DNA from 4 places in the Pseudomonas sp. SYWMCR5 genome. Region 4 is predicted to be linked to each of the others. Evidence: riboswitches for the same ligand, from Rfam matches in the RefSeq annotation. Region 4 holds a riboswitch; each other region holds the start of a gene.

Region 1 (7,169 bases), 390 kb from region 4:
CCGCGCAGCATGCTCGACAGCATGCCCGGCGCCAGTACCGTCAGCGCCTGGCCGTTGTCCGAGGATTTTCGTTACCTCAAGACCTGGCTGGTGTGGCGTCGCGGTACGGTGTCACGCAGCCTGAGCATGTTCATCCGCCTGCTGGAGGAGCAGGCCGGCTGAAGGGTTCAAGGCGAAAAAACCGATACCTTGCTAACTTTTTTCCTATTCGATAGTGGCAAATGACTTTCATCTTTTATCGCGGCTGACGATAATCAGAAAAGTATTACTACTTGTGACCCCAGGTGGGATGGCCTGGGGCGCAAGCGAAGAACGAGAGGCCAAGCCTCCACTTGCTGCAGGCACGCCCCACCAGGGCACCTGCCCGTGAAGACCTTCTGGAGTAGTCATTGATGAAAACCCGTCTTGCCACCTCGCTGGCCGCCGCCGTGCTGGCCCTTGCCGGCGCCAACCTGGCCCAGGCCGCGCAAATCTCTGGCGCCGTGGGCGCCACCAGTCAGGGCGACATGACCTATCGCATCGGCCTGTCGTTCGACTGGGACAAGAAGTGGCTGCAGAGCAGCACCGGTCACCTGACCGGTTACTGGGATGGCGCCTACACCTACTGGGAGGGCGGTGACTACAGCGGCGCCCACTCCCTGTCGTTCAGCCCGGTGTTTGTCTATGAGTTCGGCGATTCGGGCTACGTCCCGTTCATCGAGGCCGGTATCGGCCTGGCCGCCTTCTCCAAGACCGACGTCGGTGATCAGAAGCTGGGCTCGTCGGTCAACTTCGAAGACCGCATCGGTTTCGGCCTGAAGCTGCCGGGTCAACAGAAGATCGGCATCCGCGCCACGCATTATTCCAACGCCGGCATCAAGCAGCCGAACGACGGCATCGAGTCGTACGCGCTGTTCTACAGCGCCGGCTTCTAGGCGCTGCCTGTGCACCGTCGGTATCGGGCCGACGGTGCATCACTGGCGGGCGATCAGTACCTGCCTTGCCACCCGATGTTCGAGCAGTTGCTCATCCACCCGTCGATCCACGTCCGTGCATGTCAGGCCTTGCGCCTCAGCAAGAGGATGAAGAACAGGCCGCCGATGGCCGCCGTAGCGATGCCGATTGGCAGATCCTGCGGGGTGATCAGGGTGCGTGCGCCGACATCGACCCAGATCATGAACAGCGCCCCGAGCAAGGCGCAGGCCGGTAGCAGGCGGCGATGCTCGGCGCCCACCAGGCGACGAGCCACGTGGGGCAGCATCAGACCGACGAAACCGATGGCGCCCGACAGCGACACCAGCACACCGGTCAGCAACGCCGTACCGACGAACACCTTGGCCCGCACGCGCCGGGTGTCGAAGCCCAGGCTCACAGCGGTCTGCTCGCCACTCATCAGCGCGTTCAGCGCCCGCGCCAGGCTCATCAACAGTACGAAGCCCGCCAGCACGCAAACGGCCGGCAGCCACAACAGCGACCACTGCGCCAGGCCCAGCCCGCCGAGCATCCAGAACATCACCGAGGCGGCGGCATGCGGGTCGCCGGTGTAGAGCAGCAGGTTGGCGGCGGCCATTACCACGAACGACACCGCCACCCCGGCCAGCAGCAGGCGATCGCTCTCCAGGCGCCCACCGCGGCTGGCCACGCCGAGCACCAGCAACATACTGCCCAACGCGCCGATGAACGCGGCCAGGGGCAGGCTGAAGGCCCCGGCGAACGGGCCGAGAAACAGCACCACCAGCACTGCGCCGAACACCGCCCCGGAGCTGACCCCCAGCAGGTGCGGATCGGCCAGGGGATTGCGGGTCACCGCCTGCAGGGCGCCGCCGACCATTGCCAACCCTGCGCCGACCAGCGCCCCCAGCAACACGCGCGGTGCGCGGATCTGCCAGACGATCTGCGCCTGGCCGCGGCTCCAGTCGCCGCTTGCCCCCAGCCCCACCTGCTGCAGGACAATGCCGACCACTTTGCCCAATGCGACCTGCGCCGAGCCGAACCCCAGCGACAGCAGGCACGACAGCAGCAAGGCCAGCAGCAGCGAAACGATCAGCAGGCGATAGCCCGCAGGGCTGCGAATCGGCATCAGCGGCGGGCCTCGGCGAAGCGCTGCGGATGCAGGGCCGTGGCCAGGGTCTCGATGGCCTGGGCGTTCTCCACCGACGGTGTCACCTCCAGGTACGACAGCACCACGAAGCGCTGCTTGCGGATCGCCTCGACACTGCCCAGCGCCGGGTGGTGCAGGAGGAAGTCGCGTTTGTGCTGCCAACTGGTGGGCCCGTAGTCGACGATCACGATCACCTGCGGATCGCGTTCCACCACGCTCTCCCAGTTCACCTGGGTCCAGCTGGCGGCCACATCGCTCATGACGTTATCACCTCCTGCCGTGCTGATCAGCGCCTGCGGCATCCCCAGGCGCCCGGAAGTGGTGGGGCGGTCTTCACCGCTGTCATAGAGGAATACGCGCGGCCGTTGCTTGATCTCGGCCATCTGCGCCGCAACGCGCTCGACGCGTTGGCGGAACTGGCCAACCAGCGCAGTGGCGCGCTCGCGCACATCGAAGATCCGGCCAAGGTTGTCCAGGTCGCGGTAGAGGTCTTCGAGGCTGGCCTGGCGCTGGGGCATGATCCAGGAGCACGACTCGCTCAGTTCATACACCGGGATGTCGAAGGGCGCGAGGGTCTGTGGGGTGACCGGCCCGCCGATGCGCATGCCGTAGCTCCAGCCGGCGAGGAAGAAGTCGGCGTTGGCATCGAGCAGGTTTTCCACCGACACGTAGCGCGGCGCCAGCTCTGGCAGCCCGTCAAGTGCTTCGCGCAGGCTTGGGTCGAGGGTTTTCCAGCCGCTGATGCCGCTGTAGCCGGCCATGTGGTCGCGCAGCCCGAGGGCCAGGAGCATGCCGGTGAGATTGATGTCATGGCTGACGGCATGCTGCGGCGCATGGGTGAAGGTGACGTCGCGCTCGCAACTGCGCACGGTCAGTGGATAGTTGTCGGCCTCGGCGGCCAGGGGCAGGGCGGCCAGCAGGGCCAGGCTGGTGAGCAGCGATTTCATGCAGGGCTGATCCAGGTAATGCGTGGATGGGAGGCCAGCGGGTGGCGGTCGACCAGGGCCTGTACGCCGAACACCTCGGCCAGGCATTGCTCGGTGAGCACGTGTTCTGGCGTGCCGTGGGCGACGATGCGCCCGGCATCGATCACGTACAGCCGATCGCAGAAGGCGGCGGCCAGGTTCAGATCGTGGAAGCTGGCCAGCAGGCTCAGGCCGGTGCTGCGCAGTTGCTGCAACAGGGCCAGCTGGAAGCGTGGGTCGAGGTGGTTGGTCGGCTCGTCGAGGATCAGCAGCCGAGGTTGCTGGACCAGTGCCCGCGCCAGCAGCACGCGCTGCTTTTCGCCGCCCGACAGGCAGACGAAGGCGTCGAGGGCGCGCGGCAGCAGGTCGAGCCTGGCGAGGGTGTCGTCGATCAGGCTCGGCTCGCCGTCGCCCTCGAACCAGCCCAGATGCGGGGTGCGGCCCATGGCAACGACGTCACGCACGTTCAGGCCGAAGTCTTCGGGGAACTCCTGCAGCATCACCGCGATGCGCTGGGCGACCCAGCGTGGGTTGCGCTGCCAGATATCCTCGCCATCGAGGTGCACCTGACCGGCGCTGGGGCGATTGAAGCGGTAGGCGCAGCGCAGCAGGCTGGTCTTGCCACTGCCGTTGGGGCCGATCAGACCGACGAATTCACCGGCGCCGATCTGCAGGTCGATACCCTCCAGCAGCGGCTGCCCACCGCTGTGCGGCGACCAGTGCAGGCCTTGGATGTGCAGGGTAGGGCATGACATGGATGAACCAACCGTCGCAGGGTGAGTGATACCCGAACGGTGGAGGTGCGCGCAGCTGTCGCGGGCGCGCGGCCGCCGCGAGAACCGGCCTGCGCCCGCCCACCGCGGGAGTTGCCAACTGCTGTGACAGGCCGGTCTCCGGGCTTGCGAGGGGCATGAGGCATTCACCTTCCCATGCCGTTGGCACAGTGGTGTATCGAATGCATCGCTCGCTTACCGTTGCGGGGGCAGCGCCGGACTGCTCGCAGGAGCGAGGCACCGGCTTCCCGTTTAATCCCCGGCTCGGCGGCAGGGGACACCTGAAACAAGGGGCGCATCTGAGCATTTATGGGGTGGGGAGTCAACCGTCCCTGTCGCGGGGCACACCCGCGCCAGGGCCGACACGTCAGGCCGGCAATGATCAGCCGCGCTTGAGCACCAGCGTCAGGATGTCGTAACTGGCCACCAGTTCACCGAGCTGGTTGGTCACCTCCACATCCCAGGCCACCACCCCTTGCGGCTGCCCCAACGGGCTGGTCTTGCCCTGGTCGATCTTGCGCTTGCAGGTCAGGCGCGCCTGGATCGTGTCACCGATGCCCACCGGGTTGATGAAGCGCAGGGTGTCCAGCCCGTAGTTGGCCAGCACCGGCCCTTCACCCGGCGACACGAATAGTCCGGCCGCCGCTGACAGCACGAAGTAGCCATGGGCGATGCGCTTGCCGAACTGCGACTGCTTGGCGGCGATCTCGTCGAAATGCATGTAGAAGTGGTCGCCCGACAGGCAGCCGAAGTTCACCAGGTCCGCCTCGGTGACGGTACGTCGGTGGGTCAGCAGCGACTCGCCGATGCGCAGTTCATCGAAGTAGCGACGGAACGGGTGCACCTCGGTCTCGATCACTTCAGCGCCACGCACGTGCTCGCCAGTGATTGCCGCCAGCATGCTCGGCGAACCCTGGATCGCGGCACGCTGCAGGTAGTGCTTGACCGCCCGCAGGCCGCCGAGCTCTTCGCCGCCCCCCGCACGCCCGGGGCCGCCGTGCTTGAGCTGTGGCAGCGGCGAGCCGTGCCCGGTGGACTCCGGCGCAGCCTCGCGGTCGAGCACCAGCAGACGGCCGTGCCAGGCGGCGGCCGCGGGAATGGCCTTGGCGGCGATGGCGCGGTCGCGGGTCACCAGGGTCGCCACCAGGCTGCCCTTGCCTCGTGCGGCCAGGGCCAGGGCTTCGTCCAGGTCGTCGTAGGCCATCAGGGTGCTGACCGGGCCGAACGCCTCGATATCGTGGGCGCCGCCCTCGGCATGCGGGTCGCGTGCGTGCAGCAGGGTCGGGGCGAAGAACGCACCTTCGGCCACGCCTTCGCCCACCGGCGAAAAACCGTCGCTGGCGCCGAACAGTTGGTCGCAGCTTTGCAGCAGGCTGCGCACGCGCTCGCCGACATCACGCTGCTGGTCGTGGGAGGCCAGCGCGCCCATGCGTACGCCTTCGACCGCCGGATCGCCCACCACCACCTTGGCCAGGCGTTCGCGCAGGCGGGTGGCGACGGCATCCAGGTGCCTGGCCGGCACGATGGCGCGGCGAATGGCCGTGCACTTCTGGCCGGCCTTGGTGGTCATCTCGCGCACCACCTCCTTGATGTACAGGTCGAACTCCTCGTCGTCCGGGGTTACATCCGGCCCGAGGATGGCGCAGTTCAGCGAGTCGGCTTCAGCCGTGAAGGGCACCGAGTTGCGCACCAGGTTCGGCGTCATGCGCAGCTTGGCGGCGGTGTCGGCGGAGCCGGTGAAGGTCACCAGGTCCTGGCCCTGCAGGCGCTCGAGCAAGTCGCCGGTGCTGCCGATCACCAGTTGCAGGCTGCCGGGCGGCAGCAGGCCGGATTCGTCGATCAGGCGCACCACGGCTTCGGTCAGGTAGCTGGTGGACGTCGCGGGCTTGACGATGCACGGCATGCCGGCGAGGAAGGTCGGCGCGAACTTCTCCAGCATGCCCCAGATCGGGAAGTTGAAGGCGTTGATGTGCACCGCCACGCCTGCCCGTGGCACCAGGATATGGCTGCCGGCGAAACGCCCTTGCTTGCCCAGCGGGATGGCCGGGCCTTCGTGCAGCAGGTTGCCCGAGGGCAACTCGCGGGTGCCGATGCCGGAGTAGGAAAACAGCGTGGCATTGCCGCCTTCGATGTCGATCCAGCTGTCGGCCCGGGTCGCGCCGCTGTGGTGGGAGAGGGCGTAGAGCTGTTCCTTGCGCTCGGCCAGGTACAACGCCAGGGCCTTCAGGCGTGCGGCGCGCTGTTGAAAATCCAGGGCCATGAGCCCGGCGAGGCCCTGGCGGCGGCCGAAATCCAGCGCTTCGGCGAAGTCCGGGCGTTCTTCGTGGCTGTAGGCAAGTACTTGCCCGTCGAGGGCGCTGCGCAGGGCCTGGGCGCCGTGCTGGCCGATCCAGCGGCCGGCGATGAAACTCTGAAGGGTGTGGGCGTCAGACATGCTGTTCTCCTTTGAAGGGCGCGGTTACCACAGCGCCAGGGTGTAGCCGATGATCAGGCGGTTCTCGTCCACGGCGTTGGTCAGGCCATTGCCGGAACGGAAGGTGACGTTGCGCCAGCGCAGGCTGACGTCCTTGAACGGGCCGCTCTGGATGACGTAGGTGACGTCGGTGTCGCGCTCGCGCTCGCTGCCATTGCTGAGGGTCGCGGTTTCGGCGTGGCGACCGTCGGTATAGCGGGTCATGAAGCTCAGGCCCGGAATGCCCATCGCGACGAAGTCGTAGTCGTAGCGCACCTGCCAGGAGTCGAGACCTGCGCGGGTGAAGGTGTTGTAGGTGACCAGGTTGACGGTGTAGGGGTCGCCGCCGTTGAGAAACGGAAACGCGCTGTCGCCGGACATCTGCTGCCAGGTGGCGGTGAACTTGTGGGCCTTCACGCCCAGGGTGAACATGGCGTTGAAGTTGCGGTTGTCGATGCGCCCGGCGCGTTCGGCGCCGTCGCCGCGGCTGTCGAAGTAGCGCAGGTCGCTGCGCAGGCTCAAACCCTCGCCCAGTGGCTGGGTGTGCAGCAGGCCCAGGTACTGCTGGCGGTAGATCTCGTCGAGCTTGGCGTAGTAGTAGCTGACGCTGGTCTGCGGGGTGATCGCGTAGCTGCCGCCACCGAAGTCGAAGTGGTCGCTGCTGGCCGCGCCGTAGCCAATGTCGTCGCGCCCGGAGGAGTCGCGCAGGTTGGCCTTGGTCAGGCGTCCGGCGTTGACGGTCAGCCCTTCGAGCTCCTGGCTGGTCAGCAGGCCGCCCTGGAAGGTCGATGACAGCAGGCGGGTGTCGTTGTACACCACCACGGGCAGAATCGGCTGCAGGGTGCCCAGGCGCAAGGTGCTCTTCGATACCCGCAGCTTGCCGGTCAGCCCCAGCTCGC
Region 2 (7,169 bases), on a different contig from region 4:
CCAGGCGCGTGAGGTCGATCGGTATATCCAGCACGCCATCGCGCAGGGCGCGCCAGGCGGCGAGGCTGTCGTGCAGGGCGGCGGGGAAGGGGGTTTCCGGCGAGAGTCGGTAATCCACCGCCACCACCAGCACCTCCAGGCGAGCTGTCAGTTCGGCGCAGAAGAATGCGTGTGAATCGAGCCCGCCCAGCATCCAGCCGCCGCCGTGCATGAATAGCAGCGCTGGCCACCCATCGGCCGGTGCCGATTGTGCAGGCTGGAACACGCGCAGCGGCGCCAGTCCGGGCAAGCTCAGGTCGCGCACCTGCACGCCTTTCGGGCAGGGCGGGGTGAAGGCTGCTGCCATGCGTGAATAGGCCGCGCGCTGGGCCGACAGTGCAGGATCGGCCACGCCGAAGGCGCGGGTCCGCTCGATGAAGGCCTGCATGCCGGCCGAGAGTGCGTAGCGCTGCATTACTGTTGCGCGACCAATGCCGCATCGGCGGGCTTGCCGTCGAACGTGGTGACGCCTTCGAGCCAGGCCGAGACCTGCTCGGGGTGTGCCTTGAGCCAGTCTCGCGCGGCATCGAGCGGCGCTTTGCGGTTGAGGATCGGCTCCATGACCTGACTCACACCTTCACTGGTGAAACGCAGGTTGTGCAGCAGCTTGGCGACGTTGCCGCATTGTTGCTGGTAACCGGCAGCGGTCATGATCGAGACGGTGGCCGAGCCTTCGTTGGGGCCGAAGGCGTCATCGCTGCCGGAGAGGTAGCGCATGTCGATCTGCAGGTTCATCGGGTGCGGCTTCCAGCCGGCGAACACCACCCACTCGCCCTTCTGCACGGCACGCTTGACCGCTGTCAGCATGCCAGCCTCACTGGACTCTATGCCCTTGAAGCCCTTCAGGCCGAATTTGTCTTCGGCGATCATCTGCGCGGTGATGCGGTTCATGCCGCTGCCTGGCTCGATCAGGTACAGCTGGTTCTTGAGCTTGTCGCGAAACCTGGCGATGTCGGCGAAGGTCTTCAGGCCTGCGTCGTAGGCGTAGGCAGGCACGGCATAGGTGGACTGAGCATCGGCGAGGGTGGCGGGGCTGATCACGTCGATCTGCTGTTTGTCCAGGAAGGGCTTGGCCACCGATTGCATGGTCGGCTGCCAGTAACCGAGGAACACATCGAGGCGTTTTTCCGCCATGCCGGCCAGGACGATCTGCTGCGAGGCGCTGGTCTGCTTGACCTTGTAGCCCAGACTGTCGAGCAGGGCTTCGGCGACGGCGCTGCTGGCGACGACATCGGTCCAGTTCACCGAGCCCATGCGCACATTCTGGCAAGCGGCGGGCTCTGCGGCCCAGCTGGCTGCGCTGATACTCAGGAGTGTGGCGCAGGTGGCCGCCTTGATCGATCGCTGCATGACTTTTCCCCTCACGAGACGGTGATTATCGTTGTTATGTCATGACGCCCCGCGCGGCGGTGGCTGCCGCTCAGGTTATGAGTCGGCCGAGCGGAAAAATCGCACCCAGGCGACCTGCTTTTGCACCCAGGCGACTTCGAGTTTGGCACGCTACCGGATGAGGCGCTTGGCCGGGACGCTGTTCTGGTTGTTCAAAAATCACGCAACCCGTTGATTTTGCTTGCGCTATTCCCCTCCCTGATTGTGCCGCCCGCGTTGCGGGTATAGACTTTGCAAACTCTTCACCAAAGGCCCCCTTTGGTCCTCGCGACCGCCCGCCAGCATGAAACCGATCCAGTTGCCCCTGGGTGTGCGCCTGCGCGATGACGCCACCTTCATCAACTACTATCCGGGTGCCAACGCCGCGGCGCTGGGCTATGTCGAGCGGCTGTGCGAAGCCGACGCCGGCTGGACCGAGAGCCTCATCTATCTATGGGGTAAGCAGGGCGCGGGGCGTACTCACCTGCTGCAGGCCGCCACCCACCGTTTCCAGCAACTGGGCGAACCCGCTGTCTACCTGCCGTTGGCGCAATTGCTCGACCGTGGCGTGGAGCTGCTCGATCATCTGGAGCAGTACGAGCTGGTGTGCATCGACGACCTGCACGTGATTGCCGGCAAGGCCGACTGGGAAGAGGCGATGTTCCATCTGTTCAATCGCCTGCGAGACAGCGGCCGGCGCTTGCTGCTGGCGGCATCGAGTTCGCCGCGGGAGCTGCCGATCAAGCTTGCCGACCTCAAGTCACGGCTTACGCTGGCACTGATTTTCCAGATGCGTGGCCTGTCCGACGAAGACAAGCTGCGCGCCTTGCAACTGCGGGCCTCGCGCCGTGGCCTGCACCTGACCGATGAGGTCGGGCACTTCATTCTCACCCGTGGCACGCGCAGCATGAGCGCACTGTTCGATCTGCTCGAGCGCCTCGACCAGGCCTCGCTGCAGGCCCAGCGCAAATTGACCATTCCCTTCCTCAAGGAAACCCTCGGCTGGTAACCCTGAAAACACCGGGCCAGAGCGGCAAAACGCAAAAGTCACATTTTTTTCGATAAAATTTGCAAATAGGTCCGATAGAAGGCATAGTTTCCCCCTTCTAAAGGATTACAGACACGGTCGTGCCCATGCTCAAGCGCTTCGCACCCCTCGTGCCACTCGCACTCGTGACCCTGCTTTTTGGCTGCGCGGCCCAAGGCCCGATTTCCCAGCCCCAGGATCACCCATCGGTCACCGCGCAAACCGCGGTCAAGGCCAAGGCGTCGCATTCGTCGGTATTCGATGAAGAAGACCTCGCCACCGATGAAGACCTCCAAGCCTTCTCCAGCAACAGCAAGCCCTACCAGCTGCCCGTCCTTGCAGACAGCATCCTGGAGCGCGGCATGTCGCTGATCGGCACCCGTTATCGTTTCGGCGGTACTTCCGAGCAGTCCGGCTTCGATTGCAGCGGCTTCATCGGCTACCTGTTCCGCGAAGAGGCCGGCATGAACCTGCCGCGCTCGACCCGCGAGATGATCAACGTCGACGCACCCAAGGTCGCACGCAACAAGCTCAAGCCAGGTGACCTGCTGTTCTTCAGCACCAATGGCCGTGGCCGTGTCAGCCATGCCGGCATCTACCTGGGCGACAACCAGTTCATCCACTCCAGCAGCCGCCGCAGCGGTGGTGTGCGCATCGATAACCTCGGTGACCGCTACTGGAGCAAGACCTTCATCGAAGCCAAGCGTGCCCTGGCCATGGCGCCGACCACTACCCTGTCGCGCAACTGATATCAAAATGCTGTATCCTCGCACGGCGGCGTAGCTGAAAAGCTAGCCGCCGTGCGCATTTACGAATAGCGTCTAATCTAAATCCTTAACTCTTTTTTCGGCTGCGGCCGATTGGTCTCAGACAGGTTCTGACCCATGGCGATGATGACGCGCTTCGCATTCCTCTCCCTGGTGGCACTGCTTGCCGCCTGTTCCAGCCGTGCTCCGGCCCCGGCACCCGTGGCCAAGCCGCAGGTTACCTTCATTGACCAGCCTTCCTCGTCGCCCGTGGCTGACGACGTGCTGATCCGTGCCATCGGTCTGGTCGGCACCCCGTATCGCTGGGGCGGCAACACGCCGGACTCGGGCTTCGATTGCAGTGGCCTGATCGGTTATGTGTACCGCGATGCGGCGAACATCAGCCTGCCACGCTCGACCCGCGAGATGATCGTCATGCGTGCGCCGACCGTGAGCATCAACGCGCTGCAGTCCGGTGACCTAGTGTTCTTCGCCACCGGCGGTGGTTCGCAGGTAAGCCATGCCGGGATCTACGTGGGTGAGGGGCGCTTCGTGCATGCGCCGTCCACCGGCGGTACGGTGCGGCTGGACTACCTGTCGAACAGCTACTGGTCCAAGGCCTACCTGCAGGCCAAGCGGGTGTTGACGCCGGGGCATCTGGCGCAGAATCCCTGAGATCGTCGGGGCTGCACAGCAGCCCCGACGTACATTCAAGCCTGCTTGAGCAGCAGCGCCACCCCCGGATGGTATTGCCCCGACTCGTTATGCAGCTTGCGGTACGCATACGGGAAGTACCAGGCAATCGCACAGGCCGTGTGCTTGTTCAGGTCATCGACCAGATCCTGCAGTTCCTCGGGGCTTGCATTCTGCCCCGCCTTCCACGGGCTGACGAACAGCGCCCCGGCCTTGAGCTGGCTGGGATAGGCTGCCAGCCGCGCCAACGTCGCCGCCTCCTGCAGGGCCCCCGCCAGATCCAGGCGGGCGATCTTCGGCCAGCGCTGTTCAGTGTGCAGATGAATGGAGTGTTCGGCACCGGCAATCGACAGATCGCAGCGCCCTTCTCGCTCACCTTCGTCACGCTGCTTCTTGCTCTGATAGTGCTGCAGCGCCACCAGCTCGGCCTGCCAGGCCGCCGCGGCGAGAATACCGGCATTGGCCTGGGCACCATGCCAGTAGGGCGCGTCGCCGTCGCCGTGGATCTGGTTGAAACGGTCGATGCAGTCGATCCAGCGCTCCAGGGCCGGGCGCAGGAACTCCAGGTGCGGGTTGTTGATGATCAAGCCTTGCATGCCGCGCTCTCCTTTTATTATGGTCGCGTACAGCCGGTGATGGCTGTGTGATATCACTGCTTCAATAGTGAGACAAGCATCCAGATCAACCGTTCATCGTCCGCGTTTAATTGACGCTCCCGGTGCAACCCTCTAACCTTCGCGGCGTGTTTCAGGTGCTCTGCGGATCAGCTCCGGCAGGGTGAAACTGGGAAGCCGGTGGGCGCCAGCAGGGCGCGAATCCGGCGCTGCCCCCGCAACGGTAGGTGAGTCAAGGCCGCGCAAGGCCACTGGGTGTCCACACCCGGGAAGGCGCGCGGTTTCGGGCCAAGGCCCGGCTCACGAGCCCGGAGACCGGCCTGTCACTGCCAACGGCATCACGGAGGGTGATGCGCGCTGCCCCGTGGTGTCGCCACGGCTTTTGCGCGCTCCCTTCGCCTGCCTGCCTTGTTTTCTGTCGTTGCCTGGTGCCCGCCCGCGAGTGCCCGACCGGTGCGTCGACAGCTTGCGGAGAACCCCTGATGAGCGAATCCACCGAACGCGACGAACGCCACTTGGCGCGCATGCAGCGCAAAAAAGCGATCATCGACGAACGTATCGCCAACTCCCCCAACGAATGTGGCCTGCTGCTGGTGCTCACGGGCAATGGCAAGGGCAAGAGCAGCTCGGCCTTCGGCATGCTCGCCCGCGCGCTGGGGCATGGCATGCAGTGCGGGGTGGTGCAGTTCATCAAGGGTCGCAACAGCACTGGCGAAGAGCTGTTCTTCCGCCGCTTCCCCAATGAAGTGCGCTACCACGTGATGGGCGAGGGCTTCACCTGGGAAACCCAGGACCGCCAGCGCGACATCGCGGCTGCAGAAGCGGCCTGGGCGGTCTCCCGCCAGTTGCTGCAGGACCCGTCGGTGCAGTTCGTGGTGCTCGACGAGCTGAATATCGCCCTCAAGCACGGCTACCTCGACCTCGACCAGGTGCTCTCGGACATCCAGGCCCGTCCACCGATGCAGCACGTCATCGTCACGGGCCGCGCCGCCAAGCCGGAGATGATCGAGCTGGCCGACACCGTGACCGAGATGGGCATGCTCAAGCACGCCTTCCAGGCCGGTATCCGCGCACAGAAGGGCGTTGAACTGTGAGTCGAGCCACCCGTCATTGCCCAGCGGTGTTGATCGCCGCACCGGCCTCCGGCCAGGGCAAGACCACCGTCACTGCCGCCCTGGCGCGCCTGCACCGCAACCTCGGGCGCAAGGTGCGGGTGTTCAAGTGCGGGCCGGATTTTCTCGACCCGATGATCCTGGAGCGCGCCAGTGGCGCCCCGGTGTATCAGTTGGACATGTGGATGATCGGCGAGCAGGAGAGCCGCCGCCTGTTGTGGGACGCCGCCGCCGAAGCCGACCTGATCCTCATCGAGGGTGTCATGGGGCTGTTCGACGGCACGCCGTCGAGCGCTGACCTGGCGCGGCATTTCGGCGTGCCGGTGCTGGCGGTGATCGATGGCACTGCCATGGCCCAGACCTTCGGGGCCCTGGCCCTGGGGCTGGCGCGCTACCAGCCCGACCTGCCATTCGCTGGCGTGCTGGCCAACCGGGTCGGCAGCCTGCGTCATGCGCAACTGCTCGAAGGCAGCCTGACCGAAGGCTTGCGCTGGTATGGCGGGTTGTCTCGCGAGCGCGGCATCGAATTGCCCAGCCGTCACCTCGGGCTGGTCCAGGCCAGTGAGCTGAACGATCTGGATGCACGCCTGGACGCCGCCGCCGAGGCCTTGGGCGCCAGCTGCGATGCTGCCTTGCCGCCACCGGTGGCCTTTGTCGAGCCACAAACCGTGCACTCGGCCGCAAGCCTGGCCGGTGTGCGCATCGGTGTGGCCCGCGACGAGGCCTTCGCCTTCCTCTATGGCGCCAATCTCGACCTGCTGCGCGATCACGGCGCGGAGCTGGTGTTTTTCTCCCCGTTGCATGATCGCCACCTGCCTGTGGTCGACAGCCTGTATTTGCCTGGCGGCTACCCCGAACTGCATCACCACGCCCTGGCGGCCAACGCGCCGATGCGCGAGGCGATCCGCGGCCATCATGCCGAAGGCAAACCCTTGTTGGCCGAATGCGGCGGCATGCTCTATCTGCTCGATGCCTTGACCGACGTTGCGGGCGAGCGCGCCGAGCTGCTGGGACTGTTGCCCGGCGAAGCCGTGATGCAGAAGCGCCTCGCCGCCTTGGCGCTGCAGGCTGTCGAGTTGCCTGAAGGCACCCTGCGTGGCCATACCTATCACCACTCCCTGACCACCACCGAGCTTGTGCCCATCGCCCGTGGCCTGAGCCCCAATGGCGGACGTGGCAACGAGGCGGTCTATCGTCTGGGGCGCTTGACGGCGTCCTACGTGCACTTCTATTTCCCTTCCAACCCCGAAGCGGCGGTGGCGCTGTTGCGACCATGAACGAACACGCTTTCAGCGAGGCCGAGCGCGCTGCGGTCTACCGCGCGATCGGCGAGCGTCGCGACATGCGCCACTTCATCGGCGGCGACGTGGCGCCTGCGCTGCTTGCCCGGCTGCTGGCCGCCGCGCACCAGGCGCCCAGCGTCGGGTTGATGCAGCCCTGGCGCTTCATTCGGATCAGCCAGCGCGATCTGCGCTTGCGCATCCAGGCGCTGGTGGAGGAAGAGCGGATTCGCACCGCCGAGGCCCTCGGTGAGCGCTCCGATGCATTCATGAAGCTCAAGGTCGAAGGC
Region 3 (7,169 bases), 240 kb from region 4:
GATGAACACCGCCGCCCAGCTTTCGGGAATGAGCGGCAGCGGCCAGAACAATTGCGTGCCATAGACCGTGAACGCGTCCAGCAGAGGGTGGGTGACCAGCACCAGCCAGAACGCCACGAACAACCGGGGCCAACGGTATCCCTTGTCGGGCCAGCGCCTTTGCCCAACCCAGGCCACCAGCCACGCCAGCAGCAGCGCCAGACCGGTAAGGACGAAGATCGAGTGGGAAAAACCACGGTGATAGGTCATCTGCGAAACGGGGTCCGCATACCGGATCACCACATCGAGATCGGGCAAGGTGGCCAGCGCGGCGCCATACAGCAGCGAACGGCGGCCCTGGATGCGACCGAGCACCGTACCTTGCAGGGCGGCACCGAGTACGGCTTGAGTAATCGAGTCCAAGGTGAGTCTTCCATCGGCAGGGTCAGGGAAACCTACCCCTCGGCGCCCGCGGCGGCAAGCGTGCAGAGCCCCTCGATGGCACCGGGGAAACAGCTTGCAAACATGTGTCAGCACCGCTCGGGAAAAATTGCCTGCAGCGAGGCCATGGCTTCTGCTAAAAACGACGATTCCCAGCAGCCTGATGACACCCATGACCGACACCCTGCTCACTCACTTCAAACGCCGCTGGCTCATGTGGCTGGCCATGGCCCTGCTGGTGGTGGGCCTGCCCGCGGGCTGCGCGGTCTTGCAGCACAAGGAGCGCGAACTGGTGTTTCGTATCGAGCCGGGCCAGGCCAGTTGGTTCAGGGGCCTGCCGGCCGACGTACAGGAACTGGACCTGCGCCCGCGCAACTTCACCGGCGACCAGAGCCTGCATGCCTGGTGGTGGCCGGCCAAACGCGCCGATGCGCCGGCGATACTCTACCTGCACGGCGTACGCTGGAACCTCACCGGCCAGATGTTCCGCATCGAGCAGTTGCACGCCATGGGCTATTCGGTGTTGGCCGTGGACTACCGCGGTTTTGGCCAGAGCCGAGGCGACCTGCCGTCCGAAGCCACGGTTTACGAGGACGCCCGAATTGCCTGGGAGCGCTTCGCCCAGTTGCAGCCGGTGCCGGGCAAGCGCCTGATCTTCGGCCATTCGCTGGGCGGTGCGGTCGCTGTGGAGCTTGCCTCGGAGCTCGCACGCCAGGCACGCCAGCAAGGTAAGCCTGTACCTGCGCGCGGCCTGATTCTCGAATCCACCTTCACCTCCCTTGGCGACGCGGCGGCATCAGTGGCCGATACCACACTGCCGGTGCGCTGGCTGCTGTCGCAGAGATTCGACTCGCTGGGCAAGATCGCCGATATCGGTTTGCCGCTGCTGCTGGTGCATGGCCTGGATGATCGGTATGTGCCCCCCCGCTTCAGCGAGGCGCTGTTCGAGGCGGCCCAACAGCCCAAGACCTTGCTCCTGGTGCCGGGAGCGAGCCACAACAACAGCATGAGCCTGGCCGGCCAGCGCTATCGACGCGCGATCGAAGCATTGCTGTGAAACCACGGGTAACGATCACTGCACCGGCAGGAAATTCATCAATAACAGGCTCTGCGCGTAATTGAGGCCGATCCGTCGATAACGCTCATCCAGCATCTGCGCCAGCAGATCGAGGCGCGCCACGATCTTGCCGAATTCGACGGCAAAGCTGAGGTTGCTGCCCTCCTCCGAGATTTCGTTGGAAAACAGTAGCAACACACCATTGGCGTCCTGGCGCTGACTGAGCATCCAGGTAGCCTTTTCGATGTTGCGCGCGGCGTTATTGACGAACAGTGGATCAATCGCATCGGTCATGTAGAACTCGGTGCGCCCACCGTGGGCGGTAATCAACATGCTGCCGATGGCATAGATGAACGCCCCGACTCGATCTCCACGAAACTCCGGGCTCAAGGCGTAGCTCAGCGCCGCCAGGTCACGGCGCTCGCCCAGTTGCGGCAATGGCTGGCGCTGCTCGATGGCCTGGCGGATCTGGCGCTCGGCGGTGGCCGCGTCCAGATAGCCGGACTGCTTCCACTGATTGGGGTTGCGCAGGTAGAGCTTGTTCATCAGCAGATACAGGCTCTGCAGGTTGTCGCGCATGGACAAGGTCGCCATGCGGTCGACACTGGTCTGGAACAACTCGCTGGGATGACCATTGCCTAACTGGGTGAATACGTCGCGCCCCTGCTGCCCGGTGCACGCGCACAGGGCGATCAAGACACCCACCAGCGACAGGCGGGCACGGCGGCGATAGGCAGGAACAGGCATCTGCACCGGGGTCCAGGGTCAGCGGCCGGGCCGGAAATCGGCACAGCCTGGCCATGCATAGAGCCCCTGAACGCCAAAAAGTGCGACGTGCAAGGCAGGTTGATGATTTCCAGTCGCTACGCCTGCGCGATTCGTAACAAGAATTGACGACCAAAGCATGGCCGTGATCTCCTAATACATTACGTAGGGTGCCCCTTGCAGGGGTGAAACGGGAAACCGGTGCGTCAATGGCTCTTCATGAGCCTGACAAGTCCGGTGCTGCCCCCGCAACGGTAAGCGAGCGAGCGTCTGATCCACTGTGTCGGCAGTTCGGCATGGGAAGGTGACGCTCTCCCCAGGAGCCATGCTCCTGCTCGTCAGCCCGGAGACCGGCCCGACGTCTTGTGATCACACCCCGCGGTGGGCGGGCGCTGTTGCATGTCCCTGGGCGGTTCTCGCCTGGGGTTGCCGCGCTTCCTGTCGCCCATGAAAAAAAGCAGAGGAATGCGTCATGTCCGTCACCAGCGCCAAACACAGCATCGCAACCCCCGTCAGCCTCAGCCAGCGCCTCGTCGTTGCGGTCGGCGCCAGCCTGCTGGGCCTGTGCCTGGTGTACTTCGCCGGGTTCTCCCATCTCGAGGCGGTGCACAACGCTGCCCACGATACCCGCCACAGCGCCGCCTTCCCTTGCCACTGAGTGCCCGACAATGATCAAGCGTATCGCTCGAACTGCAGGCTTCAGTGGCCTGCTCGCCGCACTTTTGCTGACGCTGTTGCAGAGTTTCTGGGTCGCGCCCTTGATCCTCCAGGCCGAAACCTATGAAAACGCGGCGCCCACCGAGCAGCACGAACACACAGGTGAAGGTGCCGGGGGCCATGAACACGACGCAGAAGCCTGGTCGCCGGAAGATGGCTGGCAGCGGGTGCTGTCGACTGCCGGCGGCAATCTGGTAGTGGCAGTCGGTTTCGCGCTGATCCTCGCCGCACTCTACAGCCTGCGCGAACCTGGTCGGGTCAGTACGGGTGCCTTGTGGGGCCTGGGCGGCTTCGCCGTGTTCTGCCTGGCACCGACCCTGGGCCTGCCACCCGAACTGCCTGGCACCGCCGCAGCCGATCTGGGTCAACGCCAGACCTGGTGGATAGGCACCGCCGCCGCCACTGCTGTGGGCCTGGCGTTGCTGGTCTTCGCGCGCCACTGGCTGCTGAAGGTGCTCGGCGCAGCGCTGCTGGTGGTACCGCACCTGATCGGCGCCCCTCAGCCACTGGTGCATGAAAGCCTGGCGCCCGAAGCGCTGGAAGCACAGTTCAAGGTTGCCTCCTGGCTGACCAACGCAGCCTTCTGGGTCGCACTGGGTCTGCTGAGCGCCTGGCTCTACCGCCGCTCCGCGCAGGCCTGATGGCCGCGCTATATGTCGGTTTCGGCTGCCGCAGGGGTTGCCCGGCGGCGGTTCTGGAAACCCTGCTGCACCTTGCGCTGGCCGACAACGGCCTGAAGCTGGCCGCCTTGCGTGGTATCGCCAGCATCGATCTCAAGGCTCAGGAGCCCGGCCTGCGGCAACTGGCCGAGCAACTCGGCCTGCCCCTGACGCTATACAGCGCCCAGCAACTGCACCCATTCCTGCCCCTGCTCAGTTACCGCTCAGAAATGGCCTTCAACGCCACGGGCTGTTGGGGAGTGGCAGAAAGCGCAGCGCTGGCGCTGGCTGACGAGGGTCAGCGCTCGCCAATCCTGACAGTCACTCGGCAGGTGCTCGGTGACGCTACCCTTGCCCTGGCCAGCAACGGATAATCGCTTTTCATTTCACGTTTCAAGGACTTGCCATGACGGTCTATTTCATCGGTGCCGGCCCCGGCGACCCGGAGCTGATCACGGTCAAGGGCCAACGCCTGATCCGCCAATGCCCGGTGATCATCTACGCCGGCTCACTGGTACCGCCCGCGGTACTTGAAGGCCACACGGCCAGTACCGTGATCAACAGCGCCGAACTGCACCTCGAGCAGATCATCGCCGCCATCCGCGACGCCCATGACAAGGGGCTGGATGTCGCCCGTGTACACAGCGGCGACCCCAGCCTGTATGGCGCCATCGGCGAACAGATCCGCCACTTGCGCGAACAGGGCATCGACTACCAGATCATTCCTGGCGTCACCGCCACAGCCGCCAGCGCCGCCCTGCTCGGCTGTGAACTGACGCTGCCGGACATCTCGCAGACCGTCATCCTGACCCGCTACGGCGATCGCTCGCCGATGCCGGCAGGCGAGCAGCTGGCGGACCTGGCGCGCCACCGCAGTACCTTGGCCATCCACCTGGGGGTACGCCATCTACCGCGCATCGTCGACGAGCTGCTGCCGCACTATGGGGCAGATTGCCCGGTGGCAGTGATCCACCGCGCAACCTGGCCCGACCAGGACTGGGTCAGGGGCCGCCTCGCCGATATCGTCGACGCTGTTGCCGACAAAGGCTTCCGACGCACTGCGCTGATTCTCGTCGGCCACGTGCTAGGCGACGCGCCATTTGCCGACTCGGCCTTGTACCGCGCCGGCCACGCCCACCTGTATCGCCCCGGCGACTGAGGATTGTCAGCCAGCGTCCAGCGACCGACACTGGCGCATCACTGTCCGTACCGGAGTTGCGCCATGCTCGAGCTACGCCCCAATTGCGAATGTTGCGATACCGATTTGCCCCCCGATACCCTTGACGCGTTGATCTGCTCATTCGAATGCACCTTCTGTCGCCGCTGCGCCGAGCACCATCTGCAGGGACAGTGCCCGAATTGCGCAGGACAATTGCGGCAACGCCCGACGCGGGTCGGCACTGCGCTGATCAACAATCCCGCCTCCACGCAACGCGTGAACAAACCTCACCCAGCTTGTCTGCGCTCTACCTGAGCATCCTCACCCCATAACGGCCCGCGAGCGGCGTCGCCGCCCCACGCGCCGCTTTTTTGTAAGACTTTTCACCAACCAGTGGCGGCTTTTTCAACGCGCCTATACTCGCCATTATCAAAGCTTTCTGATGGACGTATCGTGCCTGCAGCCAGATTGGCCCTACAGACCCATTCCTGGATAACGTCAGGAACGAACATTACTTCGTACAGGAGTTTTCCCATGACCACCGTACTGATGGTCGATGATCACCCCACAGTTCGCCTTGCCGTGCGCATCCTGCTCGAACGCGAACGCTTTGATGTCGTTGGCGAGTCGGGTAATGGCATCGAAGCCGTACAGATGGCACGCCAGCTTGCCCCAAAAGTGGTGATTCTCGATATTGGGCTACCAGGCCTGGATGGCATGGAGGTGATCAAGCGTTTGCAATTGCTCGATCCTGCGCCAAAAATCATGGTACTCACTGGGCAGTCCTCCGACCTCTATGTTCGTCGCTGCCTGGATGCCGGGATCGCGGCTTTCGTCAACAAGGACGAAGACCTCGATGCCCTGTTGTTTGCGCTCAAGGCACTGGTCAAAGGTTATTCGACGTTTCCGCAGATGTCGGTGAACAGCAACACCCTGGCATCGGAAACGGTACGGCTCAACAGCCTGTCGAACCGGGAAATGGAAGTCTTGCGCAGGCTCGCGCGGGGAGAAAACAACAAGTACATAGGGACAGCCATGAACCTCAGCGCCAAGACCATCAGTACTTACCGCGGCCGAATCGGCGAAAAACTCAAGACCGAGTCGCTGGTCGAAATGGTCGACCTGGCCAAACGCAACCACGTGAATTGAGCCTCGCGCTCATGAAGCACACCCTTGGCGGCCTGCTACTGGCAGCGGCCGTCCTGCTGGTATCGGGCGCCGCAGCTGGCGAAAACGAACCCCGACAGTTGTTGGCCCGCTCGATCAGCGCCAGTGCCGCGCTGCCGCTGAGCGACAGCGACCGCCAATGGCTGCGCGAGCGCAAGGTGCTGATCCTGGGCAGCTCGCGCCCTGACTATCCGCCCTTCGAAATCAATGTCAGCCCGCACGACTACGAGGGATTGAGCGCGGATTATGCAGGCCTGATCGGCGAGCAATTGGGCATTCCGGTCGAAGTACGCCGTTTCGCCAGCCGCACGGCGGCCATCGAAGCCCTGCACAAGGGGGAGATCGACCTGCTTGGCAGCTCCAACGGTTTCGAAGCGGCCGATGCTCAGTTGTCCCTGAGCCAAGCTTATGCCGACGACCTTCCGGTAATCGTCACGCGTCAGGACCGTCCCCAACTACACAGTGAGGATCTGACCGGCCTGCGCCTGGCGATGGTCGACCACTACCTGCCGACGACGACTGTCCAAGCCCTGTACCCCGAGGCGCATCTGACCCTCTACAGCTCGACCCAGGCAGGCCTCAGCGCCGTGGCGCTAGGCGATGCCGATGCTTACATCGGCGATGCCATCAGCTCGGACTTCGCCATTGGACGGGCCTATCAAGGCCTGGTGCGCATCGACCATTTCGTCCAGACGCCTGCAGGTGCCTTCGCTTTTGCACTGGACCAACACAACGTCAGACTGCTGAATCTGGTCGACCAGGCGTTGCAAAGGATCACTGACAGCGAGCGCCTGAACATCCTGCGGCGCTGGTCCAGCGGCAACACCAGCCTGCTCCTTGAACGGCGCCCTTCCACGCTCACCGGTGAAGAACAGCGCTGGTTGGCCAGCGCTCCGAGGATACGGGTGCTGATCAATCCCAGCCTTGCACCGCTGACTTTCAACGACTCCCAGCAGCAACCCAGCGGCATCACGCTGGACGTTCTCAAACAGATCGAGTTGCGCACCGGCCTGCGTTTCGACATCGTCGAACGCGACTCCGTAGCCGCCATGGTCGATGAGGTGGCACGGGGCGATGCACAGATGATCGGAGCTCTGGACTACAGCACGCCACGTGCATCGCGCCTACGTTTCACCCGCCCCTACCTGGTCAGCCCGAACGTGCAGGTCGTGCGCCGCGGCAGCACTCCGTCTACCCCTCTTCAAGGGCAGCGCATCGCGCTCGT
Region 4 (7,169 bases):
ATGGCGTTCTGCACACCCGCGCCATAGGCACCCGGCTTGGCGCCGAATACCCGCCAGCCAGCCTGGCGCCCGGCCTGCTCGGCATCGACACCCTGCGCCAGCAGCGCCTGGCGCTCGGCACGCACGCGGGCCGCCAGCGGGTTGAGGTCGTCCGGCTCGTCCAGCGCCGCCACGGCCTGAACCGCCGCATCGAACAGGCGAATCAGGTTGCCGAAGGCATCGCGGAAGAAACCCGACACGCGCAAGGTGACATCTACCCGCGGGCGATCGAGCAGGCTCAGGGGCAGGATTTCGAAGTCATCGACCCGCTGGCTGCCGGTGGCCCATACCGGCCTGACCCCCATCAGCGCCATGGCCTGGGCGATATCGTCACCGCCAGTGCGCATGGTCGCCGTGCCCCAGACCGACAGCCCGAGCTGGCGCAGGTGATCGCCATGCTCCTGCAGGTGACGCTCGAGGATCAGGCTGGCAGAGGCAAAGCCCAGGCGCCAGGCGGTGGTGGTGGGCAGGTTGCGCACATCCACGGTATAGAAGTTGCGCCCGGTGGGCAGTACGTCCAGGCGTCCGCGGCTGGGTGCCCCGCTGGGGCCCGCCGGCACGAAGCGCCCGGCCAGCGCGGCCAGCAGCCCCTCGATCTCGGCGGCCCCGCAGGCATCCAGGTGCGGCGCGACCTCCTCCCTCAACGCCTGCAGCACGGCGTGCACGCCCTGCCACTGCGCGCTGTCCGGTGCCGTTTCACGGCCTTCGATCAAGGCCAGGGCAAGCGCTTCCAGGCGCTCGCGCGTGTCGCCGCAGGTGCGCCACGCCGCCTGGTCGAGTGCCTGCAGCAGCACAGGTCGCGGCCCTTCCCAGGCTTGCCCGAGGTCGCAATCCAGCGGATCGAACCCCAACGCCAGCGCCCGCGCCAGTGCGCGCAGCAGGCTGGCATTGCCGCCACGGCCGTCACCACGATCGACCCGCAGCAGCGCCAGCAGCGTATCGCTGCGCAGGCGCCCTTGCGGCGACTGGCCAAAGACATGCAAGCCATCGCGAATCTGCGACTCTTTCAAGTCGCACAAGTAGGTGTCCAGGCGTGGCAGCCAGACAGCGGCATCGTCCAGTTGCCCTTCGAGCTGCAGGTCACGGTCGATATGGTTGGCCTTGACCAGTTCGAGAATGTCGCGCTGCAGCTCGCGGGCACGGCGCGGGTCGAGCAGTTGCGCCTCGTAGTATTCGTCGGCCAGCTGCTCCAGATGCCGCAGCGGCCCGTAGGTTTCGGCGCGGGTCAGTGGCGGCATCAGGTGGTCGATGATCACCGCCTGGGTGCGGCGCTTGGCCTGGGCGCCCTCACCGGGGTCGTTGACGATGAACGGGTAGATGTTCGGCAGCGGGCCGAGCAGCGCATCCGGCCAGCACTCGGCGGACAGCCCGACGCCCTTGCCGGGCAGCCACTCCAGATTGCCGTGCTTGCCGACATGGATCAGCGCATCGGCGGCAAAGCCGTTGCGCAACCAGAAATGGAACGCCAGGTAGCCATGCGGCGGCACCAGGTCCGGGTCGTGATACACCGCGCTCGGGTCTACCTGGTAGCCCCGGGCCGGCTGGATACCGACAAAGGTCAGGCCGTAGCGCAGACCGGCGATCATCATCCGGCCACTGCGGAACATCGGGTCTTGCTCAGGCGCGCCCCAGCGTTCGCGCACCGCACGCTGGTTGGCCTCGGGCAGGCAGGCGAAGGCCGCGAGGTAGTCGTCCAGAGACAGGCTCTGGGCACAGGGGCGCTGGTCGAGGTGATCCAGGTCGTTGGTCACGCCGCCGAGCAGTTCGTGAATCAGCGCCGTGCCCGTCTGCGGCAAGCCAGCAACCGGATAACCCTCGGCCTGCAGGGCATGCAGGATGTTCAGCGCGGCGCCAGGCGTGTCGAGCCCCACGCCATTGCCGATACGCCCGTCGCGGGTCGGATAGTTGGCCAGCACCAGCGCCACGCGCTTCTGGGCATTGGGCAGTCGCGCCAGCTCGACCCAGCGCCGTGCCAGCTCTGCGACGAAATCCATGCGTTCGGGGTGGGCCTTGTAGCAGACCACATCGGACTGGCTGCGCTCGCTGCGCCAGGCCAGGTCCTTGAAGCTGACCGGTCGGGTGATGATGCGCCCGTCCAGCTCCGGCAAGGCGATGTGCATGGCCAGGTCGCGCGCACCCAAGCCCTGCTCGCTGGCTTCCCAGCCGGGCTGGTTGTCCTGGGCGCAGATCGCCTGCAACACCGGCACGTCGCGGCGCAGCGGACGCAGGTTGGGCCGCTCGGGGCTGGACAAGGCAAAGCCTGTGGTGTTGATGACCACTTCGGCGCCGACCTCGTCGAGCCAGGCCTCTACCTGTTCGAGACAGGCCGCCTCCTTGAGACTGGCGACTGCGATCGGCAACGGGTTCAGCCCGGCGGCCTGCAAGCGCTGGCAAAACACATCGATGAACCCGGTGTTGGCGGCCTGCAGGTGCGAGCGGTAGAACAGGATCGGCGCCACCGGATGCTCCGGGTGCCACTCGGGGAACCAGTCTTCAAGCCCTGCACTGGGCTTGCCGGGGTGGTAGACCGTGGTGCGCGGCAGCGGCTGGGGTTCGTCCCAGGCATAGTCGCGCCCCAGCCACTGGCTGGCCAGGCAATTGAACAGGTTGGCCGCATTGGCCTTGCCGCCCTGGCGCAGGTAGTGCCAGAGCCGCTCGGCCTGTTCGGCCGGCACCGTGCCCAACTGTGTCAGCTCCGGGTCGGGGCGGTCATCGCCGGGCACCAGGATCAACTGCACGCCACGCGCGGCGAGTTCGACCAACTGCTCGACGCCATAGCGCCAGTAGCCGACACCGCCGTGCAGCGATACCAGGATCACCTTGGCATGGCGCAACACCTCATCGATGTACAGGTCGACGGAGGCGTGGTTCTGCACCTGCATGGGGTTGGCCAGGCGCAGGCTGGGGAAATCGTCCGGCAACTGCTCGGCGGTTTCGGCGAGCAGTGCCAGGTGAGAGTCACCGCTGCAGAGAATCACCAGCTCGGCGGGTGTCTGGCCGAGGTCGGCAATGCTGTCGTCCGGCACGAAGCCGCCGGGCTGGGTCCGCAGCAGGTGCATGGATCAGGCGCCCAGGGCCTGGCGCAGGCGCGCTTCCAACTGTGCCGCGTCAAGGTCCTGGCCGATCAGCACCAGGCGGGTGATGCGCGGCTCGTCGCTGCGCCAGGCGCGGTCGAAGTGCTTGTCGAAGCGCGTGCCCACACCTTGGATCAACAGGCGCATCGGCTTGCCGGGGATCGCGGCAAAGCCTTTGGCGCGCAGGATGCCGAACTCGGTGACCAGTTGCGTCAGGGCATCGAGCAGCAGGCTTTCGTCCGCTTCAGGCAGGTCGATGGAGATGGAGTCGAAGGCGTCATGATCGTGATCGTCATGATCGTCGCCGTCGTGGTGCGAATCGTGGTGGGTGCGACGACCATCGATGTGCACTTCGGACTCGGCACCCACGCCCAGCAATACATCCAGCGGCAGGCGACCGCTGCTGGCCTCGATCACCTTGACGGCCGGCGGCAGCTCCTCGGCGACTTCGGCGCGGACCTTGGCCAGGCCCTCGGCGTCGATCAGGTCAGCCTTGTTCAGCACTACCAGGTCGGCACTGGCCAGTTGGTCGGCGAACAGCTCATGCAGCGGGGATTCGTGGTCCAGGTTGGGGTCGAGCTTGCGCTGCGCGTCGACCTGGTCCGGGTAGGCGGCGAAGGTGCCGGCGGCCACGGCTGGGCTGTCGACGACGGTGATTACCGCATCGACGGTGCAGGCATTGCGGATTTCCGGCCACTGGAAGGCTTGCACCAGCGGTTTGGGCAGGGCCAGGCCGCTGGTCTCGATGAGAATGTGGTCCAGGTCGCCACGGCGAGCGACCAGCTCACGCATCACCGGGAAGAACTCTTCCTGCACGGTGCAGCACAGGCAGCCGTTGGCCAGCTCATAGACGCGGCCGTTGGCCTCTTCCTCGGTGCAGCCGATGCTGCACTGCTTGAGGATTTCGCCGTCGATACCCAGCTCGCCAAACTCGTTGACGATGACCGCGATGCGTCGCCCCTGGGCGTTGTCGAGCATGTGGCGCAGCAAGGTGGTCTTGCCCGAGCCGAGGAAGCCGGTGACGATGGTGACGGGAAGTTTGGCCAGTGTTTTCATGTGGCGATGCCCTTGGCAGCAATGGTGCGGGCATGCGGGACGAAAGCCACGACCGACCGGCCGGGCTCGCTCGCCACCGGATCACCCCGCCCGGTTGAAAGTCGAATACGTTGCGAGGCAGGTCTCCTGGCTTGCACTGCACGACCTCCAGCCGTCAGGACGACGCCTTCCCGCGCGCGGGCGCAGTGGCTGTGTCGACCCTGTTCAGTGCTTACAGTTGCGGGGGCAGCCGCGGCTTGTACCGCGTTCCCGTCTTAGCTCCGGCAGCGCCGGAGAACCTCGAAGCGGCAAGGCTACGCAGTGGTGCGCAGGTGGTCAACCGTCTGACGCTGATCGGAGCCTTCAGATGCCACCCCCGGCCAGCAACTCGGTCAGCACCTGCGCCAGGGCCTTGACCATCACATCGGCCGTTGGCCGGTGGACGATGACGATCTCGTAGCTGTCCACCTCCGGCAAACCTTGCGCCGCCCCCAGTACTCGGTGCTCGGCGGTGGCCGCGCGCGGCGGCAGCAAGCTCACGCCCATGCCATCGGCCACCGCGGCCTGGATACCGGAAAGGCTGGAGCTGGTGAAGCTGATGCGCCAGCGCCGGCCCATGCCTTCGATGGCATGGATCATGTCTTCGCGGTACAGCCCGCGCGGTGGAAAGGTGACCAAGGGCACCGGGTCAAGCTCGAAGGCCGGCATGCGCACGCTGTCGATCCATTGCAGGCGCTCGGGCCAGCAGGACACCCCCTCGCGGCTGTTGCGCCGCTGCTTGAGCAGCACCAGATCGAGTTCACCATTGTCGTAGGCCTGGCTCAGGTCGCGGCACAGGCCGCTGGTGACTTCCAGCTTGACCTGCGGGTGCAGGCGGCTGAACGCCGACAACGTATTGGTGGTTCGCCCGCCGACGAAATCTTCGGGCACGCCAAGGCGCACGGTGACGCCAACCATGGCCCCGGCCAGGGCCTCGAGCATCTGGTCGTTCAGCGCCAGCATGTGCCTGGCATAGCCAAGCAGCGTCTGCCCGGCGTCGGTGGGCAGCACGTCGCGGTTGCCACGCACCAGCAGGCGATGGCCGACCATCTCCTCGAGGCGTCGTACCTTCTGGCTGATGGTCGACTGGGTCGAATGCAGACGGGCTGCAGCCGTGGTGAAGCTGCCGCAATCGGCGACCACGACGATGGCGCGCAACAGGTCGAGATCGAACAGAGCCCTATTCGGTTTTACGCTGATGGACATGAGGGTATTCGGTTTTCAAATGATGACGCTGACTTCTAGCATGGCCCTTCGAGGCGGGCAACGTTGATGTATTCGGAAATCCACTACAGCTCATCCAGATAATTCGTTTCAGTTGCCTGCAACTTTTTCCCTAGGATGAGGCTTTGCCTCAGGAGCCCTACGCATGCGCCACACCCTCGCCGCCTGCCTGCTGGCCTTCACCTGCCTTGCCGCCCACGCCGAGACCACGTCCATGGATACCCGCCTGCTTTATGCCGCCCAGCGCGGCGATGCACCTGCCATCCGTCGCCTGCTCAAGGAACCGGTGGCGCTCGACAGCCGCGATGGCCAAGGGCGCACACCTCTGCTGGCCGCGACCCACGGCAACCACATCGACGCGGCCAAGGTGCTGATCGAGGCCGGCGCCGATGTGAACGCCAAGGACAACATCCACGACAGCCCCTACCTGTATGCCGGCGCTCGCGGCCTGAACGAGATCCTGCGCCTGACCCTGGCGCACGGCGCCGACCTCGCCAGCACCAACCGCTACGGCGGCACGGCGCTGATTCCGGCGGCGGAGCGTGGCCATGTGGAAACAGTGCAGATGCTGATCGATGCTGGCGTGGACGTGAACCACCTCAACCGGCTGCACTGGACCGCCTTGCTCGAGGCGGTGATCCTTGGCGACGGCGGTCCGCGCCATGTGGACATTGTGCGACGGCTGCTGGCGGCCGGCGCGGACCCGGCGATTGCCGACAAGGATGGCGTGACGGCGCTGGAGCATGCGCGCACGCGCGGGTATGCAGAGATGGTGGCGTTGCTGGAGCGGTGATGAACCGCTGGCCCGTGCCAAGTACGCTGCGGTGGATGGCACGGGCTACGCCCGTGTTCGCGGGACAAGTCGGGGCGCCGAACCGCCGCCCCCACAAGGGGATTGGGCGGGCCTTTAGATTTTGAGCGAGATAGTTGTTCCTACACTTCCTCGTACGGCAAACCCACATAATTCTCGGCAATGTTCACCAGGCCGGCATCGGACGACAGGAAGTACTCCCGGTCCGCCTCCTGCATCTTCTGGTCCCAGGCATCCTTGTGTTCGCCAAAATCATGCAGCAGTTGGGTCATGAACCAACTGAAACGCTCACCCTTCCACACCCGCCGCAGCGCCAGCGGTGAGTAGCGCTCCAGCAGGTCGCTGCGACCTTCGCGGTAGACCTTGACCAGGATGCGATACAGATAGTTGACGTCCGAGGCTGCCAGGTTCAGGCCCTTGGCCCCGGTCGGTGGCACGATATGCGCCGCATCCCCCACCAGGAACAGGTGCCCGTACTGCATCGGCTCGACCACCAGGCTGCGCAACGGCGCGATGCTCTTTTCCAGCGCAGGGCCTGTGACCAGGCGCGCCGCGACGTCCTCGGGCAGACGAGCCTTGAGTTCGTCCCAGAAACGCGCATCGGGCCAGTTCTCCACCCGCTCGTCCAGCGGCACCTGCAGGTAGTACCGGCTGCGGGTGGTGGAGCGCTGGCTGCACAACACGAAACCACGGTCATGATGCGCATAGATCAGCTCGTGGTTGACCGGCGGGGTATCGGCCAGCAAGCCCAGCCAACCAAACGGATAGACCCGCTCGTACTGCTTGAGCACACCCTGCGGAATGCTCTGGCGCGAAACGCCATGAAAACCGTCGCAGCCAGCGATGTAATCGCACTCGACGCGGTGCAACTGGCCGTCCTTCTCGTAGGTCACGTAGGGCCGTTCATCCTTGAGCCCGTGCGGCTGCACGTTGCTCGCGCCATACAC

What was found. A riboswitch is a leader RNA that binds a small molecule or an ion and turns the genes downstream of it on or off. The one in region 4 is predicted to bind cobalamin.
Region 1: linked by a shared signal. The riboswitch ahead of AC2CGW_RS08400 (ABC transporter ATP-binding protein) and the one ahead of cobW (cobalamin biosynthesis protein CobW) in region 4 are both predicted to bind cobalamin.
Region 2: linked by a shared signal. The riboswitch ahead of cobO (cob(I)yrinic acid a,c-diamide adenosyltransferase) and the one ahead of cobW (cobalamin biosynthesis protein CobW) in region 4 are both predicted to bind cobalamin.
Region 3: linked by a shared signal. The riboswitch ahead of AC2CGW_RS08915 (CbtB domain-containing protein) and the one ahead of cobW (cobalamin biosynthesis protein CobW) in region 4 are both predicted to bind cobalamin.

Annotation. Positions count from the first base shown of each region.
Region 1 is NZ_JBXUNH010000002.1:540,758-547,926, reverse strand. Features, by position in the region: gene ptrR (putrescine utilization regulator PtrR) at 1-162, shown strand, start outside; gene AC2CGW_RS08415 (acyloxyacyl hydrolase) at 393-914, shown strand; gene AC2CGW_RS08410 (FecCD family ABC transporter permease) at 1,037-2,059, opposite strand; gene AC2CGW_RS08405 (ABC transporter substrate-binding protein) at 2,059-3,027, opposite strand; gene AC2CGW_RS08400 (ABC transporter ATP-binding protein) at 3,024-3,800, opposite strand; cobalamin riboswitch at 3,913-4,118, opposite strand; gene paaZ (phenylacetic acid degradation bifunctional protein PaaZ) at 4,201-6,252, opposite strand; gene AC2CGW_RS08390 (OprD family porin) at 6,277-7,169, opposite strand, start outside.
Region 2 is NZ_JBXUNH010000001.1:580,820-587,988, reverse strand. Features, by position in the region: gene AC2CGW_RS02660 (alpha/beta hydrolase) at 1-454, opposite strand, end outside; gene choX (choline ABC transporter substrate-binding protein) at 454-1,389, opposite strand; gene hda (DnaA regulatory inactivator Hda) at 1,712-2,416, shown strand; gene AC2CGW_RS02645 (C40 family peptidase) at 2,542-3,183, shown strand; gene AC2CGW_RS02640 (C40 family peptidase) at 3,319-3,855, shown strand; gene AC2CGW_RS02635 (hypothetical protein) at 3,891-4,469, opposite strand; cobalamin riboswitch at 4,606-4,825, shown strand; gene cobO (cob(I)yrinic acid a,c-diamide adenosyltransferase) at 4,970-5,581, shown strand; gene AC2CGW_RS02625 (cobyrinic acid a,c-diamide synthase CobB) at 5,578-6,876, shown strand; gene bluB (5,6-dimethylbenzimidazole synthase) at 6,873-7,169, shown strand, end outside.
Region 3 is NZ_JBXUNH010000002.1:685,196-692,364, forward strand. Features, by position in the region: gene AC2CGW_RS08900 (metal-dependent hydrolase) at 1-402, opposite strand, end outside; gene AC2CGW_RS08905 (alpha/beta hydrolase) at 593-1,477, shown strand; gene AC2CGW_RS08910 (hypothetical protein) at 1,493-2,224, opposite strand; cobalamin riboswitch at 2,394-2,615, shown strand; gene AC2CGW_RS08915 (CbtB domain-containing protein) at 2,715-2,900, shown strand; gene AC2CGW_RS08920 (CbtA family protein) at 2,911-3,600, shown strand; gene AC2CGW_RS08925 (cobalamin biosynthesis protein) at 3,600-3,992, shown strand; gene cobM (precorrin-4 C(11)-methyltransferase) at 4,025-4,777, shown strand; gene AC2CGW_RS08935 (DUF1272 domain-containing protein) at 4,841-5,092, shown strand; gene AC2CGW_RS08940 (response regulator transcription factor) at 5,312-5,926, shown strand; gene AC2CGW_RS08945 (transporter substrate-binding domain-containing protein) at 5,938-7,169, shown strand, end outside.
Region 4 is NZ_JBXUNH010000002.1:929,521-936,689, forward strand. Features, by position in the region: gene cobN (cobaltochelatase subunit CobN) at 1-3,098, opposite strand, end outside; gene cobW (cobalamin biosynthesis protein CobW) at 3,102-4,169, opposite strand; cobalamin riboswitch at 4,269-4,466, opposite strand; gene AC2CGW_RS10065 (LysR substrate-binding domain-containing protein) at 4,512-5,393, opposite strand; gene AC2CGW_RS10070 (ankyrin repeat domain-containing protein) at 5,557-6,204, shown strand; gene pobA (4-hydroxybenzoate 3-monooxygenase) at 6,345-7,169, opposite strand, start outside.